One region of the Mucilaginibacter sp. BGA-UO-ETr-C110 genome, then DNA from elsewhere that is predicted to be linked to it. Evidence: riboswitches for the same ligand, from Rfam matches in the RefSeq annotation. Region 1 holds a riboswitch; each other region holds the start of a gene.
What was found. A riboswitch is a leader RNA that binds a small molecule or an ion and turns the genes downstream of it on or off. The one in region 1 is predicted to bind cobalamin.
Positions count from the first base shown of each region.

Region 2: it holds a riboswitch for cobalamin, as region 1 does, so the genes downstream of both, AC57BQ_RS07325 (TonB-dependent receptor plug domain-containing protein) here and metE (5-methyltetrahydropteroyltriglutamate--homocysteine S-methyltransferase) in region 1, are expected to answer to the same signal.
Region 3: it holds a riboswitch for cobalamin, as region 1 does, so the genes downstream of both, AC57BQ_RS10550 (TonB-dependent receptor plug domain-containing protein) here and metE (5-methyltetrahydropteroyltriglutamate--homocysteine S-methyltransferase) in region 1, are expected to answer to the same signal.

Region 1 is NZ_JCAQPB010000002.1:3,329,551-3,336,049, reverse strand. It holds gene AC57BQ_RS14520 (hypothetical protein) at 1-199, opposite strand, end outside; gene AC57BQ_RS14515 (hypothetical protein) at 255-1,598, opposite strand; cobalamin riboswitch at 1,784-1,986, shown strand; gene metE (5-methyltetrahydropteroyltriglutamate--homocysteine S-methyltransferase) at 2,154-4,463, shown strand; gene AC57BQ_RS14505 (beta-ketoacyl-ACP synthase III) at 4,522-5,526, shown strand; gene AC57BQ_RS14500 (acyl-CoA thioesterase) at 5,694-6,077, shown strand; gene AC57BQ_RS14495 (porin family protein) at 6,268-6,499, opposite strand, start outside.
Region 2 is NZ_JCAQPB010000002.1:1,494,365-1,500,863, reverse strand. It holds gene AC57BQ_RS07345 (hypothetical protein) at 1-54, shown strand, start outside; gene AC57BQ_RS07340 (Dph6-related ATP pyrophosphatase) at 280-996, opposite strand; gene AC57BQ_RS07335 (SIR2 family NAD-dependent protein deacylase) at 1,283-1,972, opposite strand; gene AC57BQ_RS07330 (DUF6580 family putative transport protein) at 2,051-2,629, opposite strand; gene AC57BQ_RS07325 (TonB-dependent receptor plug domain-containing protein) at 2,682-4,634, opposite strand; cobalamin riboswitch at 4,763-4,970, opposite strand; gene AC57BQ_RS07320 (serine hydrolase) at 5,018-6,277, shown strand; gene AC57BQ_RS07315 (SRPBCC family protein) at 6,343-6,499, shown strand, end outside.
Region 3 is NZ_JCAQPB010000002.1:2,351,082-2,357,580, forward strand. It holds gene AC57BQ_RS10535 (DUF5074 domain-containing protein) at 1-82, opposite strand, end outside; gene AC57BQ_RS10540 (cell surface protein) at 129-1,025, opposite strand; gene AC57BQ_RS10545 (YncE family protein) at 1,054-2,193, opposite strand; gene AC57BQ_RS10550 (TonB-dependent receptor plug domain-containing protein) at 2,203-4,275, opposite strand; cobalamin riboswitch at 4,384-4,585, opposite strand; gene AC57BQ_RS10555 (serine hydrolase domain-containing protein) at 5,142-6,499, shown strand, end outside.

The DNA.
Region 1 (6,499 bases):
CATGGTGATAGCCATTACGGATCTGTACCAGGCAGGTACCACAACTACCCATACCACTGCATAAACCAAAACCAGGAATAGCCAGCTGATCGGAAATCAGCGTCATGAGGCTGTAGTATTGATTGGGGTAGGTCTGTACCTCGGTAGTGTGGCCCTGGTAGGATACTTTAAACAGGATGATGTTTTCTGTTGTTGGCATTTGAAACGTAAATATCAGAAGAAATATCTTTTTTACCGTTTCAGACTAAATAACATTACTGAATGCCCGAACCATCATAAATCAATTTTCCATCTGGCGAAAATATCATGAAAACAAATTTTGCCATTTTCACGCCGTCCTTTTTGATGTATTTGGGTAATATGCCCACAGCATAATCATCAATGTATGAGGTGATCGCAAAATTTCCGTCAGGGAGTTTTGTCCAGTTGTTCTCTCTTCTTTCACCTGCTTTAATTGTAAACCACCACATTTGCCGGGCGTCGAGTTTCTTTAAATAATCCTCGGCTTTTTGATTATTCCAGCTATAATAGCCATGAAAAGAATGTCCGCTTCTATTTAAAAAAGCGATGGTACATCCCGGTTTTGCCATACAGCTATCTATCATAAACGCAGGGCTTTTTAAAAAAGTAGTAAGCGTATCTTCGGCAAAGCGGGTTAGTCTCATTAACTCATCTTTTTTAGCAATATGCAGTACGCCATTAATAATAATATGTTTATTGAGTTTTATTGGATTAAAAGAATAGGTAGAACTATCCGCGTTATAGCGATCTGCTTTGATTATATTAAAATGCTGCCGAATATATTTGAAATTCTCTGGTGCAAGCTCTTGCCAGCGCAGACGTTCAAATGCATCACGGGCGTGTAAAAAATCTGCATAGTCATAAATACTGCGATATACGCGTTCACCCGCCATACGGTGATGTATAACACCTGTAGCATTTATAAAAAATTTGTTGATACTCAAATCGTAAGTAGATACGTCGTTAACCCGCCATGGCATCATATATTGTGTTTGTGCGGTAGTGATCACCTTAACTGTATCGCCTTGTTTTTTCACGATCTCCATAACAGAGTAGGGATAGTCATCTGTCCAGAAATCATGTTGTATAGTGTCTAACAAACGATAAAGCTTTGCCGGGGTATCAAAAAAGGAATGAAACAATCGTACGCGCTTTGCATCCATCCCTTTCAGGTAGGCGGTATCAATCTGTTGGGTGAGTTTGGGGATAGATAGGTGCAGGTCGGCTGGATTAAACTTAGGCTTAATTTTACTGATAGCTTGCAGTAGTAAATTGATGGAATCCTGTGGGATGGTTTTTATAAAGCGGTGTTCTACGCTATCCCTATGTTCTATCATTTTTTTAGGGTCGCGTACTCTGGGGTTCATTCGCTGATATTGTTCACGCACCTGGTAACTTTCCCATTGCCCGTTCCGGAGTATCAGGTCATAATCATTACGGAAAAAAGAGCTGAGATAACTGGCCCCATCAACCATGTGAATTTTAGCTATATCATTGATGGAAACATTGACCTGGGCAGAGGCTATACCTGTAGTAGAAATTAAAAACAGGAAAATAAAAATAAGACGTATACGCATAAGGTTTGGCTAATATCGGGATAACGATGATCTATCCTAAATTATTTTAGCGGGTGTGAATTAAACATCGCAGTACTTAAAAATTTCCACTAAAAAATTATCCTAGGGCAATTTCCTACACGCCCGACCTTGTTTTCCACTATCATGTTGCATTAAAACCTATATTTGTTGTAATAAAGTTCTTTACTTTTTTTCAGCAGTGTGGTTTCCTGCCTTTACCGGGCAGGGATTAATAAGGAACCGTGTGCAAATCACGGGCTGTCGCGCAACTGTAAGTAACCATAAAAAATTGATGCCTTTTACCAGGTCCATTGTCCCGACTCATCGGGATGAGAAGGATGGCAGCAATGTTACAAGCCAGGATACTTGCCCCACTGTATAAAAGACAATGCTTTCGCGTTTTGAAGCAGTAGTCAAAGAAAAAGAATAGCGCTATAGGCAATCATCTGCGTGTAGGTTATGCTTTTGCCTTTTATTACCATTTCCCGAAAGCATACCGAAAACCGTAAGGAGCATTAATTCAATTTAATGTTTAACCAAAAAAGTTTTATGCGTATGCTCAAAAACAATCTCGGGTATCCTCGTGTAGGTGCCCTCCGTGAACTTAAAAAGGCCAATGAGGCGTACTGGGCGGGCCAATTTACCCGCGACGAGCTGTTTGCCGTTGCCCGTAAGCTCCGTATCAGTAATTGGCAAACCCAGGTTGATGCCGGTATCGACCTGATCCCCTGTAACGATTTTAGCTTTTATGACCAGGTATTGGATACTTCGCTCATGCTGGGCGTTATCCCGGAACGTTACACCCCTGTTTTAACCCAAAACAAAGCCAATACCGAGATCGACCTGTATTTTGCCATGGCCCGCGGTTATCAAAAGGATGGCCTGGATGTAACCGCCATGGAAATGACCAAATGGTTTGATACCAACTACCACTACATTGTGCCCGAGTTTGTACAAAACCAACAGTTCAGGTTGTTTTCTGAAAAAGTGTTTGATGAGTTTACCCTTGCCAAACAACATACCGGCAGTGCCACGCCCAAGCCGGTATTGATCGGTCCGGTAAGCTACCTGTTGCTGGGTAAAGAGAAACAGGCGGGTTTTAACAAGATCGATCTGATCAAAAAACTGGTGCCGGTTTATATCGAAGTGCTGAAGCGACTGAAAGAATACGGTGCTGTTTGGGTACAGCTGGATGAGCCCTTCCTGGCGCTTGATCTGACCCAGGCCGAAAAAGACGCCTTTGTTTATGCCTACGCAGAGATCAGCAAACACTGCCCTGATATCAAAGTGTTGCTCACCACTTATTTTGAAAGTCTGAAGGATAATACCCAACTGGCGGTAAACCTGCCGGTAAGTGCCCTGCATATCGACCTGGTGCGTGCCCCGCAGCAACTGGACGAGGTGCTTACCCTGCTACCCAAAAAGCTAAGCCTGTCGTTAGGCGTCATCGACGGCCGTAACATCTGGAAAAATGATTATATCAAATCTATATCGCACATCAAAAAAGCCATTGCTGTATTGGGTAAAGACAGGGTGATCATAGCGCCAAGCTGCTCATTGCTGCATACTCCGTTTGATCTTGACCTGGAAACTACCATCAATACCGAGATCAAAAACTGGATGGCCTTTGCCAAACAAAAGCTGAATGAGGTTAATGAGCTGGCTCAGATCATCGAAGGCGACAACGATCTGTTGCAAACCAACATTCAAGCTATCAGCAGCCGCAATCTGTCAAAACTGATCCATAAACAGGAGATCAAACAACGTACAGCCGCTATCACTGATGCCGACGCGCGCCGGGACAGTCCATTCAGTGCTCGTCAAAAAATACAACAGCAGCGTTTTAAATTACCCCTGTACCCTACAACTACCATAGGCTCATTCCCTCAAACCAATGATATTCGCACGCTGCGTGCACGTCTCAAAAAAGGTGAGCTAACCGAAGCTCAATACGACGAACAAATAGAAAAAGCCACTATCGAAGCTATTCGCTGGCAGGAAGAGATCGACTTAGACGTATTGGTGCACGGTGAATTTGAACGTAACGACATGGTGGAGTACTTTGGTGAACGTTTGGATGGTTTCCTGTTCACCAAAAACGGTTGGGTGCAAAGCTACGGCAGCCGCTGTGTTAAACCACCGGTTATTTATGGTGATGTGAGTCGCCCGGCAGATATGACGGTGCGCTGGAGCAGCTTTGCACAGGCTAATACCGACAGGTTGATGAAAGGTATGCTCACCGGCCCTGTTACCATATTGCAATGGTCGTTTGTGCGCGATGATCAGCCCCGGTCCGAAACCACTTACCAGATAGCCCTGGCTATCCGTGACGAGGTGGTAGCGCTGGAAAGAGCAGATATCAAAGTGATCCAGATAGATGAACCCGCCATACGTGAAGGTTTACCCTTACGCAAAAAAGATTGGGAAAGCTACCTAAACTGGGCGGTGCGGGCCTTTCGGATATCGGCCAGCGGGGTTAAGGACGAAACACAGATCCACACCCACATGTGCTATAGCGAATTTAATGATATCATTGGAAACATCGCCGATATGGACGCCGATGTGATCACGATAGAAACCTCGCGCTCGCAAATGGAATTGCTTAACGCTTTTGCCGATTTTAAATATCCCAATGAAATTGGTCCCGGTGTTTATGATATCCATTCGCCCCGTGTGCCTACGGTTGATGAAATGGCTGCACTACTCGAAAAAGCATCTGCATTGTTACCGGCGGGCAATTTATGGGTTAACCCTGATTGTGGTTTAAAGACCCGGAAATGGCCCGAAACACAGACCGCGTTGGTGAATATGGTACAGGCTGCAAAACAACTTCGTCAGTTAGTTGTAGAAACAACAGTTTCCTGACCATGAAAAACAGGCAATTTCCGTATAATTGCCTGTTTTTTGAAGAATTTTAGTATTTATGAAGGTAAAGAGCAGCGCAGTTATTACGGGTATAGGTGGTTATGTTCCAGATAGTATCCTGAGTAACAGTGATTTAGAAAAAATGGTTGATACTAACAGCGAATGGATAGTATCACGAACCGGGATAAAGGAACGAAGAATTTTAACCGATAAAACGCTCGCTACTTCTGATATGGCCACCTGGGCCATAAAAAATTTACTGGATAGTACTAAAGTTTCTGCCGACGAAATTGACTGTGTGATCATCGCTACATCAACTCCCGATCATTTGCTGCTATCAACCGCCAGCATTGTTTGTGACAAGGTGGGCATGACCAACGCCTGGGCTACGGACGTTAATGCTGCATGCAGCGGGTTTCTGTACGCCTATACCTTAGGCTCCAGTTTGGTTGAAGGTGGTCGTTATAAAAAAGTGATCGTGGTAGGTGCCGACCAGAACAGTGCTATTATCAATTATAAAGACAGGAATACCTGTATTCTTTTTGGTGATGGTGCCGGAGCGGTTTTAATTGAACCTACTACAGATGGTACGGGCTTAATTGACAGTGTTTTTAAAACCGAAGGTAAAGGCAGGGAGCATTTACTGGTACCGGGCGGGGGCTCAAAAGTTCCGGCAACGGCCGAAAGTGTTGCTGCCAACAAACATTTTATACACCAGGACGGCCGGGTAGTTTTTAAAGCCGCTATTAACGGTATGACAGATACCTGTAAAGCTGTACTGGAACGTAACGATTTGACCATTGATGATATCAACTGGCTGATACCGCACCAGGCCAATTACCGGATAATACATGCCGTTGGCGATCATTTAGGTTTACCTGCCGATCGTGTAAAGGTGAACATTGAAAGATACGGAAACACAACTGCTGCCACCATACCACTTTGTCTTTGGGATTTTAAAGACGACTTTAAATATAACGACAACATGATACTAACCGCCTTTGGGGCCGGTTTTTCATGGGGTGCCACCCTGCTAAAATGGGGTAAGCTGAGAACTGCGTAAAGCACATTTTCTCCTTTTAATTACTAAGCGCAATAACGTAAACATGTCATTGCGAGGAACGAAGCAATCTCGTAGCGGTGCATATTTGCCCTGGATTCGAGGAGATTGCCGCGCTATCGCTCGCAATGACATGCCTTATAACGAGTTGCGTTCAACAACAAAACATCATGACAACAGACGAAAGGATCAAAGCATCCGAAACACGCATATTTAAAGCTGTATTTCCAAATACAACTAACCATTATGATACGCTTTTTGGCGGTACCGCTATGCATATGATGGATGAGGTGGCTTTTATTACGGCTACCCGTTTTACCCGTAAAAGAATGGTAACTGTATCTTCAGACCGGATCGATTTTACTCGCCCTATACCGGCAGGTACCATTATTGAACTGATCGGGACGGTATCACATATCGGCAATACAAGCCTGAAGGTGCAGGTAGAAATCTACATTGAAGAAATGTACTCCTTTGAACGAGAAAAGGCTATAACCGGCACGTTCACCTTTGTAGCCATTGATGAAAATAAGCACAAAATAAGCGTTCTTTAAGCTTAAAGCCGAAGGCTTGAATGAAATAACCCAATTATGTCATTGCGAGCGATAGCGTGGCAATCCCTAACTGTACAGAGCGGCTCTGCTAATCGGGGATTGCCACGCTATCGCTCGTAATGACGGTTTTCTATAAAGCAACAAAAGCCCTGGTATACCGGGGCTTTTGTTGCTTTAGCCTTTAATTTGCTTATTTCAACGGAAAGCTAAATCCAACGTTCAAGCTTCCACGAACATTGCGGATGTCTGATCCTCCGGTGCCTTTTGATATATCTGAAATACCTCCCTGTCCGTCATACTCCAGGGCTAGTTTTACCTTGTCAGATAATGGGATCTTAACACCAATGCCGAGTGCCAGGCCAAAATCTGTACTGTTGATATAAGGTTTTAAATCAGTGCCACCTGTAGTTTCTTTAGCATCT
Region 2 (6,499 bases), 1.8 Mb from region 1:
TTCACCCAAATGCGAACAGACTTTAAAGAATCTTACTACCGGTATAACTACTAATCAAATAACTCATAACTACCTAAAGTACAGTCACTTAATTTTATATTAGCTTAAAAACAGAATTTTATTCTGCCAAATTGGTCATTTCAGGGCTAAAAACAATTTATTATTTCTGTATAATTGGATAATTACTTTATATTTTATAAATAAGTAACTGTTATATAATTAGTTATAACTATATAAAAAATTATATCTTGTGAGCTATTTTGCCAAATAAATGGGAAGTCAGGCCAAAATAAGGTCGCAATACCAAAATCCGGAACGTTTTGGGTCTGATGGCGAAACACAGGAATCGTCGGCATTTTGGGGTGCTTTGTATTCTTTAAAAATCTTCACCCCCGTTTTATAAGGTATGGTATTTTTAAAAATAGGCCCCTTAAAAGTAAAGGTGTGAAACTCGCCGTTCTCACCACAAACGTCTACATCGTCTGGTAGTGCATCTATCAGCTCCCGACTGATCTCCTTCCCTACTATGCGTTCCAGGCGCTCCTGGGTGCAGGCTATAACGGTACCAAAACCAAGAGTTAAAAACTCGCTGATCAATTCGCTGGTATCGCGTTTCCATAAGGGGTATATCCCCAATAACCCGACCTCGCTCATGCGGGCATCGCGGTAAGCTTTCAGGTCCTCTAAAAATATATCACCAAAAATGGCATGGGTGATACCCTCGTTCTTAAAATGTGTCAGGTGCCGGTGCATTACCTCATCATACTCCTGCATGCCCGGCATTTCGGGGAGCCTGATCTGATATAAAGGTATGCCTATACTTTCGGCCTGTTTGATCAGGAGCTCCGTACGCACACCGTGCATAGATATCCTGTCGACGGCATCATTGATGGTCGTAACCAGGTATTTGATCTCCAGATCGGGGTTTTGCAGGCAATGGTATAATGCTAAGGCGCTGTCCTTGCCCCCGCTCCAATTGAATATGCACTTTTTCATTAATTAACGATTTATATATGGAGCAAGGATTTTTGAAATGTCTTCATTGTGTTTATCCTTGGATGCTTGTTCTCAAAGTCCTTGTTCTTTGTTCCCAAAGTCTATATTCCAAAAACCCTTGTTCCCAATGGTATTTCGCAGAGAATATTATGGTTTACACTGTAAACCCAATATTTGACGAAAATAAAAATTAACTATTTGACTATCAATTAAATAAACAAATGTAAACCATAAATTATGTAAACCATGTAAACCCAATTTCAGAGGGCCCGCTCTACCCTTTGAATTACTGTTTTTTCAAAAGCTGATCAACTAATGTGGGCACACCCACTGTAGCCCTCTCCTGTATTTTGATCAATTGGCCCCTCACACTTACATCCGGTATCTTTGGATCGATAATATATCTCGGGATCTCCGGACGCACATAGCTGATCAGTCCGGCAGCTGGATATACTGCCAAAGATGAACCTACAAGCATAAAAATATCCGCGTCGGCACAAATACGCGCCGCGGGACCTATCATAGGTACATCCTCGCCAAACCAAACCACATGAGCCCTCAGGGGAGAGCCTAATTCGCATACTTCATTCATCCTGATCTCCCAGCCGTCAATGGGGTAAGTAAGCTCAGGGTCGATACTTGACTGCGAACGGGTAATAATACCATGCAGGTGCATTACATTAGTGGAACCCGCGCGTTCGTGCAGATCATCTATATTTTGGGTGATGATGGTTACCTGGTATCTTGCTTCGAGTTGAGCCAGGGCGTAATGGGCGGCATTGGGTTTGGCCTCGAGCACAGATTTGCGGCGCTCGTTATAAAACTGCTGTACTATAGCCGGATTACGCTGCCATGCCTGCGGTGTAGCCACGTCTTCTATATTGTAACCCTCCCATAGCCCGTCGCTGTCCCTGAAGGTCTTTAAACCACTCTCAGCGCTGATGCCTGCCCCTGTTAATACTACCAGTTTCTTCATTGGTATCTAAAATTATATATCCATAAAAAAAGCGACCTGCCCTGGTGGCAAATCGCTTTTCTGTATTAGTTATTTAGCTTAAAGTGCCAGTTGTTTTTTTGTGCGTAAAAAGCTGTATCTGGTTTTAGCCAGTTCAAAGCCGCCAAATAAAATAAGCCCAAACACCAGGTTACCATAGATCATGTTATACTCAAACGGAATAGCATTTACTAATGATGTGCCATAACCGGCCAAGGTATGCGGGTAAAGATTAGATGTTGTATAAAGCCATGGCAGATCGGTAATTAACCAATGTATCAAAACCGATGCTAATGAAGCTAAAAGTACATTTACTACACGTACCTTTTTTATCATAGTACCTAAAAGTACCATCAGTGCAAAACTCACATATACTCCTATAATACCTTCATACCATATCGTTATCTTGGAGGTATATAAATAGTTAAGAATAACGTCGGTAGTAAACAAGGCAAGTAATACGGTAACATAGCTCTTCCATTTACTGGTAAAGTATGCGCCACCAAACAGTGCAATAGCTCCTACAGGATTAAAATTACTCAGATCCTTATACTTGTAGGCAAGCAATCTAAATGCAGCCACCACTACAATGGTTAGTATCAGCACAATATTGCGGGTTGTATTATCTTTTGAGTTCATGATTCAAATTTATGCCGTAAAATTACTTATAAATGTACTAAATAAAAAGCCGTTAATTAAACTGGTATTTAGCTCCAAGCATAAAATTGATACCCATGGTATTGTAGCCCAGCCAGTCGGTATACTTCTGATCTAATACGTTATTTAAATCACCAAACACACGCAAATTCTTGGTTGCCTTTAACTCCAGATGTAAGTCGGCCAGATTATAGTGTTTTAAAGTAACTATGGTAGAGGGATAAGTAGCAAAGTTTTGATCGGTACGGTTACCGGTATATTTGTAATTTACACCAAAGGAGAAATCATCAATAACCTGATAGGTAAAATTAAGCCCGAATGTGCTTTTTGGCCTCCGGTAAAGATTAGCTGTTTGTAGACCGTTTTCATCCGTTAGCTTGCCGGTTACATAAGAATAATAAGCGGAAGCGTTAAAATAGCGGGAATGATAATTCAATTCGCTCTCAAAGCCTTTATCTTTTTGAAACTGACCATTTTGATAAAAAGAAGCAAAAGGAGAAACAGACTCTGTAAAGAAATAGATCACATCTTTGGCATTGCGTTTATAAAATTGGGTATTGAATGTCAGAGCGCCTCTTACGATCTCCCAATCGAAACCGGCCTCGTATGATGTAGTAGTTTCAGGTTTTAGCTTTAAATTACCGTACTGAGAGTATAATTGATACAATGTTGGTGATTTATAAGCCGAAGCTATTGACCCGAAAATTTTAAATTGGTCGGCCAGGAACAAAGACGGGTTGATGGTATAGGTAAAATTATCGCCATAAGTACTATGGTGGTTATATCGTCCACCCAATTCCATGTGGAAAATGTCACTCTTAAAAAACAGGGAGGTATAAGCGCTGAATATATTATTATGAGCTAAATCATCAGCAATGGTACTGGCACCCGGGTGATAGCCAGTTGATTCATATAAACTATATTGCGTAGTGTTGCTATACTTAAAACTTGCTCCACTGGTAATATCAAAATATCTGCCCAATTCCTGGTTTAAAACAACTTCGGCATTGGTAATTCGCCCTATATTTTTAGTTACCTGATGTGTAGAATCATTGTCGGTAGGCCAGTTTTTAAAATTATTCCAAACTGTATTTTGTGATACCTTGAAATTCAATGTTCCTTTGGGCAATAGGAGTTTAGCTCCTACTCCACCAAATAAAAACGTGTTATTATAGGTGTAATTTTGATCGTCGGTAAATGCTCCATAAGGCAAATCACCCGATGTATAACTTGTTTGCAGATTTCCATTCAGGCTAAATTTACTGGAAATCGCCTGGTTGATATTGATACTTGCAGAGCGCTGATGAAAGCCATCTTTTTTAAAATTGCCTTTGCCTGTTGTATCTGTTGCTGCTGCAAAACCTCTGGAATCGGAATTGGAAATATTAACAGCTATCCCAGTTCTATTTACAGTTCCATTTAAAGATGCCGACTCTTTGAAGGTATTATAACTACCGCCCATTAATTGCAAGCTACCTTTAAGTCCCTGGCCCATTGCTTTTTTAGTAATGATATTGATAACACCAGCTACCGCGTCTGAACCATATAAGGTTGATTCGCTTCCTTTTAGAATTTCGATATGGTCTATCATATCCAATGAAAAAGCATTCAGATCATAACTACCATCTATACCTGAGGCGTTGTTTACCGGGAAGCCATCAACCAAAATCAACGTATTTCCTGTAGAAGCGCCTCGGAGAAAAATTGAGGTAGCGATACCCGGCGCATTCTGAGCTCCGGGAAATGACAGACCGGCCACCGTATTTAATAACTGCGGCAACGATTTTCCCTGTGATTGGCTGATCTGTTTGGCTGAGATTACTGTAACTACCCTACCAATATCCGACAGCTTTTTGGGTGAGCGGGTGGCGGTAACTACTACGTTATTTAGCAAACGGGTAGTATCCTGTGCCTGCACCGTAGCCGCCAGCAAAGTAGTATGCAATAGTCCAACTCCTAAAATACTTTTAAAGTAAATTTTCTTCATATAACCTGATATAATAATTAAATAATGTTTGCTATCAACTTACATTATACAACAGCTACGAATCAGTCAAATGAAAATACGCTAAACGAAGAGCATTCACATTCAAGCTTCAATCCCCGAAAGCTGTGAATAATATAAGTGCCTGGGCAGGTGTTCTGACTTACTCCCCACGTTGTCCTGCCTTCCCATCCTCTTTTATTTCAAGGACAGTGGCAATAAGAATGGACAATGGTTAAAGAGCTTACAGCTGCGGGACAGTTACGGATTCTTCACCGTATTCCCTTTTAATTCATTTATGGGAATAAACCATATGAAACCTAAAGCGCAACAAAAGTAGGATAAGTATTAACAACCACAAAGTAACAATCTGTATATTTATGATAATGAAATTGTACACTACACTTCTGCTATTCATAATCACTGTTATTCCCTGCTTTGCCCAGCAACCTGATACCATTTTTTTAAAGGGACTTTTACAGAGTCGTCCAGAGCTATTTAGTGGAATACTGAACCACCCTACCCAAAATGAGGTACAAATACTTTACACGCAGATCGATCGGGATAAAAACAATATACCTCATTTTAAATCATATAGTTATCACCTAAACGCTAAACATTATTTTTATCCTGCAAGCACAGTTAAATTACCAACGGCCATTTTCGCGCTCGAAAAGCTTCATGAGCTGCACATTAAAGGCTTAACCCAAAAATCAGTCATGATCACCGACAGTGCCTTTGCCAAGCAAACCAGGGTAAAAACAGACACTTCATCAGCTAATGGATTGCCCAGTATTGCGAATTATATCAAAAAGATATTGCTGGTGAGTGATAACGACGCTTTCAATCGCTTATATGAATTTGTTGGCCGCGAGGAGATCAATCGTAAACTTAAAAAATACCAGTTGTATCATACCCGTATTGTAGGACGACTTTCTGTAGGCGATGCAGGCGAAAATACCCGGCACACTAACCCTATCACTTTTTATAATGGAAACCAGGCAGTTTATCACAAAAAAGCCTTATATGATAGCTTGAGCTATCCCATGCATCTGGATAATATGATCATGGGTAAGGCCTATCTCGATAGCAGCGATCGCCTGGTGAATAAGCCTTTTAATCTGAGCGAAAAGAATGTATACTCCATTGCCGATCAGCAACAAGTCTTAAAAAGATTGCTTTTCCCGCAAACATTCCCGGTAGATCAGCGGTACAACCTTACTCCTGCCGATTACGCCTTTATATATCGCTACATGAGTACGTTTCCTACCGAAAACATAAAACCAACCTACAACCGACCAGAATATTTCCCGGCATACTGCAAGTTCTTATATTATGGTGGCGACAGCACTGCCACAATTGAACCCAATATCAGGATATTTAATAAGGTGGGTGACAGTTATGGATATGATATTGATAACGCCTACTTCATCGACTTTAAAAACAATGTAGAGTTTTTACTTACTGCGGTTGTACAATCAAACGAGGATGGGGTTTATAACGATAATAAATATGAATATGCTACAGTTTGCCTTCCATTTTTAAAAAACCTGGGGCGTGCTATATATCAGTATGAGTTGAAAAGACCCAAAAAGCACCAACCTAATTTAACTCAGTTTAAATTTAATTACGTTCCGGTAAAATAACTTCATTTAAAAAAAACTTAGCTTGGGGTATACTGTTTAAATTCTACAATCATTTAAACAATACTATGGCAACTACAATTGTAAAATATACTGATAATTTCCCTGTACTTTACGGTGATGACCGCGTAAACCTGAAATGGCCAGAGCGATATACATCTATCATTGGTGGTGTAAAATTGGGTTTATCCGGTTTTAAAAATCTTTTCTCCAGTCCGTTAAGCA
Region 3 (6,499 bases), 980 kb from region 1:
TACAGGAGCTTACCATTCCCATTAGTAATAGCGGGAAAATGTAGGGTAATAGTTTTACAAGGGTAGATTTTTTTGTGTTCATTTTTTTAGGTTTTATGGTTTCGATAAGTAGAATTATTTATTGGGTTTTAGTTTTTAAGCATGCTCAGATCGGCCGCGCCGCCAAACTCGGTTGATTGTTCGCCCAACCAGCCCATATTGTAAAGTATACCGGTTTGTACTTTGATAAAATCTATACCTTTCAGGCTTATTTTGTTTCCTTTGGCGTCAATGGCGTTATCAATGTCTACTTTGTCGCCACCGGCTGTATTATCACCATAGCCATAATCAAAAGCAGCACTGGTGATGTATGACGGATCGTCGTCATTAATATTTGATGATGGCAGCAGTGTTCCACTCAATGTATAACTATCACCTTTAAGCCCTATCGGGAAATAAGGCTGCGTATGGAATATATTGGTTTGAACAACCCCTGTTTTACCTTTATTATCTTTCCAAGGCACACTACAGGTATCGCATTTAGGCCGGGTGTAGGTCACCGAATAATTGCGGGTGTAACCATCTTTATATTGGGCGCTTCCGGTTAATTCATACCAGGTATCATCAGGTTTACCATTGTTATTGGTATCCTGCATCACCCATATTACGCCAGGTTCAGCAAAGCTGGAAAATGCGTTTCCGTAAACAATAAAATCCTCTTTATAGGGCACATTTAAAACCGTGTGGTCAAAGCCCACTACGATATAGCCACCCCAGGCACCCAAACTCACCAGGCCCTGATCGTTGTTTAAGGTGCTTTTGGCCGCTACGGTATCGCCAATTCCCGTATTGTCAAACTGACCAGGGGCCGGATTAAAATCAAATAATTGATTTACATACGCCTTGCTTTGTGCTGTTATCGGACGTATAGATGCTTCTGGCGTTGTATCGGTTGATTTATCCTTTTTACAGGACGATAATAACGCGACACCAAGCAAAAGCGCGAAGGACAGGTTTTTCATGTGGTTTAAGTTGATCTTTATCATTTTTATTGGTTCAATTTTAATATTCTGTTTAATAAGCAAATGCAAAATGCGCAGGTATATCCCCCGCTACTACCGACCATTTTTTCTTGCCTGAAGGATCAAAGCAATACAGCGTTCCTGGAGTAACGTAATCTTTGGCATCGGTAACCAATACCTCTTTGGTTATGGGATTTACCGCTATACCATAGGGAACTTTGATCTGGCTTTCGGAGCCATCTGTAATGAACTTGCTGGCCAGTACGGTTTCGTCCTTTACGTTAAGCATAGCATAGGTTGTGGTATTTTTACCCGTGATGTAGCTAAACTCATAGCTATACATATAGGCAATGTCATCATCGATCCAAAGATTGCTCACCCCAAAATCAAATTCCTTTTTCACCTGGTCGGTTTTGGTATCTATCACGAATAGTTTTGAAGGGATGTTATAGTAATCGCCCCGGGAGGTAACGTAGATATCGCCATATCTATCGGCCTTTACCCTATCCAGGTTAATGGCCACATCGATGCGTTTCAATTCGGTAAATGAAGCCAGATCGATCACCGAAACCGTGCGCTCATAATTTGGCGGACTATATCCTCCTGAATTAGCCACATACAGCTTTTCGCCCACTATGGCCATTTCTTCGGGCTGGCGACCAACGGTTACCTTACGGGTGATCTGCAGGGTAGCAGTATCAATCTCATTAACGGCGCCATTTGGTGCTTTGGGATCACCAACTTTACCCAGATAGGCACTTACATAGGCTTTACCATTATGAAAGGTTACGTAGCGACAGTTATCTATATTAATAAGTGATATCCGCTTACCGGTTTTAGCATTCAAAACCTCCACCTTGTTGGATACATTGACCACTACATATACTTTTGAGCCATAAATACCGATGTCGTTACCCACATCGCCCAGGCCCTTGGTCACATCGGGGTTGGTTTGATTATATATGTTACGGCGATATTGCCCGGTGGTATAATCCAGGTAATCAAGGGACGCCTTGTTCATATTCATATTGCCCTCGTTGAGCAAATAGAAACCCTTAACCACAGCGGTAGGATCAGGCGGCAACAGGGGTTTATCCTGCTCCGGAATAGGTTGGGCATCCTTTCTACAGGCGCTGTAGCCCAGAATGATACATCCAAGCAGCAGATATTTGAAGAGTTGTATATTTTTCATAGCAGATACTTAAAATGTTGAACTTATGGTGAAGCGATAATTGCGCCCCGGCAAAGGGAAATTGTATATCACGTCGTAATATTGATTAAGCAGGTTATTGACCTCAGCTGTAAGCCTGATCTTATGCTTGTTGAACCGGGTGGCATAGGTAAAGCCTATGTCGTGCGTATACCATGGCGGCATATAATTGGCCGCTTCATGATATTTTTGATTATACCTTTCGCCGGTATAGATATAGCTGTAGGTGAAGGCCAGTTTATGCCACTCCGCACCTATCAATACCGAACCGCTGTTTACGGGAGTATAGGGTATTTGCTGGTTATAATTAATATCGGTTTTATCGGTTACATCAACCGATTGCTGGTAGGTGTAGGATATACCGGCATTTAGTACCGCATCATGCCATAACTGCCATGTAGCCTGTGCGTTTACCTCAGCTCCTTTAATATGTACTTTACCCAAGTTAATGATCGACCAGCGACCAAGATCAGCCCCGGGTACGGCTACTATTTTATCCTTTACCTGGTTGTAATAAGCATCGGCCTGTACCGCGAAATAGATCAACGTTTGCTGATGCAGGGTTCTGTTATAGGTAAAACCTACATCATACTGCTTGTTAAATTCGGGCTTTACAGCAGCGTAACCAACAAAAGTGTAGTACAGGTCATTAAAAGTAGGCAACCGAAAAATGCTCTTATAAAAGCCTCGCAGTCTGAAATCAGGATTTTCCGTCGGCTGCCAGGATACCAGCACAGCAGGCGTATACTCGTTGCGATTATCTGCATTAGCCAGGATCGGTACTTTGTCTCGAACGAAGGTACCCAGCACATTAGCCTGCAAATTAAAGCGCGCAAAATGCAATTCGGTAGCCAGAGCTGTTAACAATTGATTACGGATCGGCGGTACAAAAGCGTATTTGGCCGAGTCGTTCTCCGTAATATGTAAAGTGCTCCACTCGTAATCGGCAGAGAGGGCTACATCCCAGAACTTACTGACTTTGTATTTATTAGCTACCGAAAAGTAAAGCTCATTTTCATAATAGCGGTCGTTCAGCAACCCTGTAGTTGTTGTGATATCTGGATTAGTATAATGACTGTAGGTATTGGCATATTTGGCGATAAGCATCAGACTGTACCGGTTGCCAAAGTTTTTGTTATAGGTAGATTGGACGAAAATATCCCTGTCCCACAGACGTTCATGCGAATCAAACTTGTTGGATACGATAGCGGCTGGTAAACCCCTTGCGGAGTTGTACAGATATCCTTTTACCGCCCATTTACTGCTATCCTGGAGTTTACCGTTTAAGCCCAGCTCCACGCGCTCCGAGGCGATATCGCTATTTTGCCGTACCGCAGTAGTATCATAAACCCCATTGGTATACCGGAATTTATAGCGCCCATTGGCATGCACAAACTCAGTACTGATGGTACTATAGGTATTGTTACTCAGCTTGTATTGCCAAAAGAACGATGGATCAACTAAACCCGACGACCCGGTTTTAAAACTCACCTTACCGGTTGAGCGGCTGCTATCCTCAAAATGTGGCTGGCGCGAAGCAAGGTAAATAGCGCTCCCCGAAGCAAAACCCTTGGCAGGCTGAAATATGGTACCTTTCTGGGCGTTGTACAGAGCTATTTCCTGAATATTGTCCAGGGAGAATTTACCCAGATCAACCTGGCCATTTTGCGAATTGCCAAACTCCACTCCATCATAAAAAACACCTACGTGGTTACTTCCCAGGCTGCGTACATTAATGGTTTTCAGACCGCCTACTCCGCCATAATCCTTGAGTTGCACGCCCGAAAAATAGCGAATGGCGTCGGCTACCGAAAAGCTATTCAGCTTTTCAAGCTCTGCTCCTTTTAGTATTTGCAGTGGTGTGGCCGAGGTATTTCGCGATGAGATCCTGCCTGCCCGAACGGAAACTTCTTTCAGATGGTGGCTTTTGACGGTATCCGCAGTCAATTTCTGGCGACTGGTATCTGCTACCTGCGCCCGGGCGTTACCACAAAATAGGCCCTGTATCGCCGTAAGGCAAATAAAAAGCGTCAGGAAGCACAAATACTTGTACAGGTGTTGCAATACGTTCTGTTCGTAAAAAAATTAAACAAACAGCAAACAGGGTACAATAAATGGAAATACACACTACGTGAGGTATCTTCATTCCAGCTTCAATCCCCGAAAGCTATGAATACATATAATGCAATGGCAGGTCTTCTGACTTACTCCCCGTCTACCCGGCCTTCCCGTCGCGATCATATCGAAACAGTGGCTAAAGAATGGATAGCGGTTAACAGAGCTTACAGCTGCGGGACAGTTCCGGAATTACACCGGATTCCCTTTTAATCCGGAAACCTTAAAGGCTTCGGGAACCAAAAGCGACGCAAATATAGAAATAAAAAATGCAAGGAATTTTATTTTAGTATCCCTCCGGGAGGTGATGGAAAAGTCGGTGATCTATTTCAGAAAAACTTTTTAAACCTTAAATTTTAACACTTTTCTGATCAAAAGCAGGGTAAAAACGCTTAAAAATTGATTCAAAAACATCGATTTTAACACTTTTTAACAAATTTTAACACGATTTTGATGAGTTTTTAAAACTTTAAAAAGTATTAATTTATTGATTATCAAATAACTAAATAAAAAACGATTGGTTTTGGTCTTGTTTTATCCTTAACCAAACAGCCCGGATGTCTGCTAAAAGACATCCGGGCTGCTGTTGATATAAATATACGAAAATTCGGGCAGATATACCTTATCATTTTTCAATTCCCTCGTAGAAACCCCTCCCGTGGGAGGGAATCGCACCAGGCCAAAGCTTTTAAATTTATAATGTCTTTTCAATACTCCACTGTCGCTGGAGCAGGGCGGATCAAAAGACGAATAATTCTTTCCATAATGTAACCTGGATCGTTTTTTAGTGGTCGTAGGTGACAAATAACTTAAAAATGCTGATCCGACTGCCACACCCGAAGTTTTTAAAAGCTCTTTTCTTATTCCTTATTGTTTGTAGCGGTGGTTTTGCTCAAAACATCACTCAGGCCCAATTCAACGCCATAGATTCCATCATGAAGTCTTATTACAGGCCGGCAGAACCTGGTGCATCCATTGTGGTGGCAAAAGATGGCAAAATTGTGTTCAGTAAGGGTTATGGCATGGCAAACATCGAACAACATACCCCTATTTCAACCGCGAGTGTTTTCAGAATGGGATCAATGACTAAACAGTTTACAGCTATCGCGATCTTAATGCTTGTACAAAAAGGGCAATTGAGTTTAGACGACCGCCTCAGTAAATTTTATCCAGAGCAGTTTAAAAACGATCACGGCATCACCATCAGGCATTTGCTTGGCCATACCTCAGGCATCAAAGATTACATCACCATTCCCGAGGTAAGAGCTTATGCCACCCGCAAAATAAAGCCGCAGGACATTATCGCCATTATAGCTCAATCTCCGCTTGATTTTGAGCCCGGAACCGATTATACCTACAGTAATTCCGGGTATTTTATATTGGGCGGGATCTTAGAACAAATAACAGGCATACCCTACCCCGAATTTATCACCAAAAACATCCTGGAGCCATTGAAAATGCAACATACTTCATACGAAGACCCTGCGCAGATCATAGCGGACAGAGCATCGGGGTATTACCGCAGAGCTGAGGGATTTATTAATGCACCCTATATAGACATGTCGGTTATCTTTTCTGCCGGTGCTTTGCTCACCAGTCCGGAGGATATGGTTAAGTGGGACGAATCGCTTTACCTCCATTCCTTGGTCAATGCTCAGTATATAAAAATGGCTCTGGAACCTCAGCAGCTCCATAACGGAGATCATACCGACTATGGCTTCGGATTCCGGATGGCCGCCGTAAACGGCATCAGCTCTATCGAACATGGCGGCGGCATCTTCGGCTTTCAATGCTATGGGATCAGGGTAGCATCTGCCCACGTTTATGTTTTGGTCATGACCAATTTTGAAGGGAAGAACAAATACGATGTGGCTTGCGCCCAGGTAGCAGCCATTGCCATTGGTAAACCCTATAGTCAGAATAAATACATCACCATGTCAAAAGCAGAGCTTGCCGAATTCACCGGGAAATTTACAGGAAAAGATAAGCTGATCAGGAGCATTTTTGTAAAGAACGACAGTCTGTTTTATCAGGATGATAAGGTAATAACCCCACTAATTCCGATAACGCGAGATACTTTTAAAATGGATGGAACCTTTGACGACCGGATCACTTTCCTCAGAGAGAACAATAAAATAACCGCTCTTTATGTGAAACCCAGAAGGCAAATGGG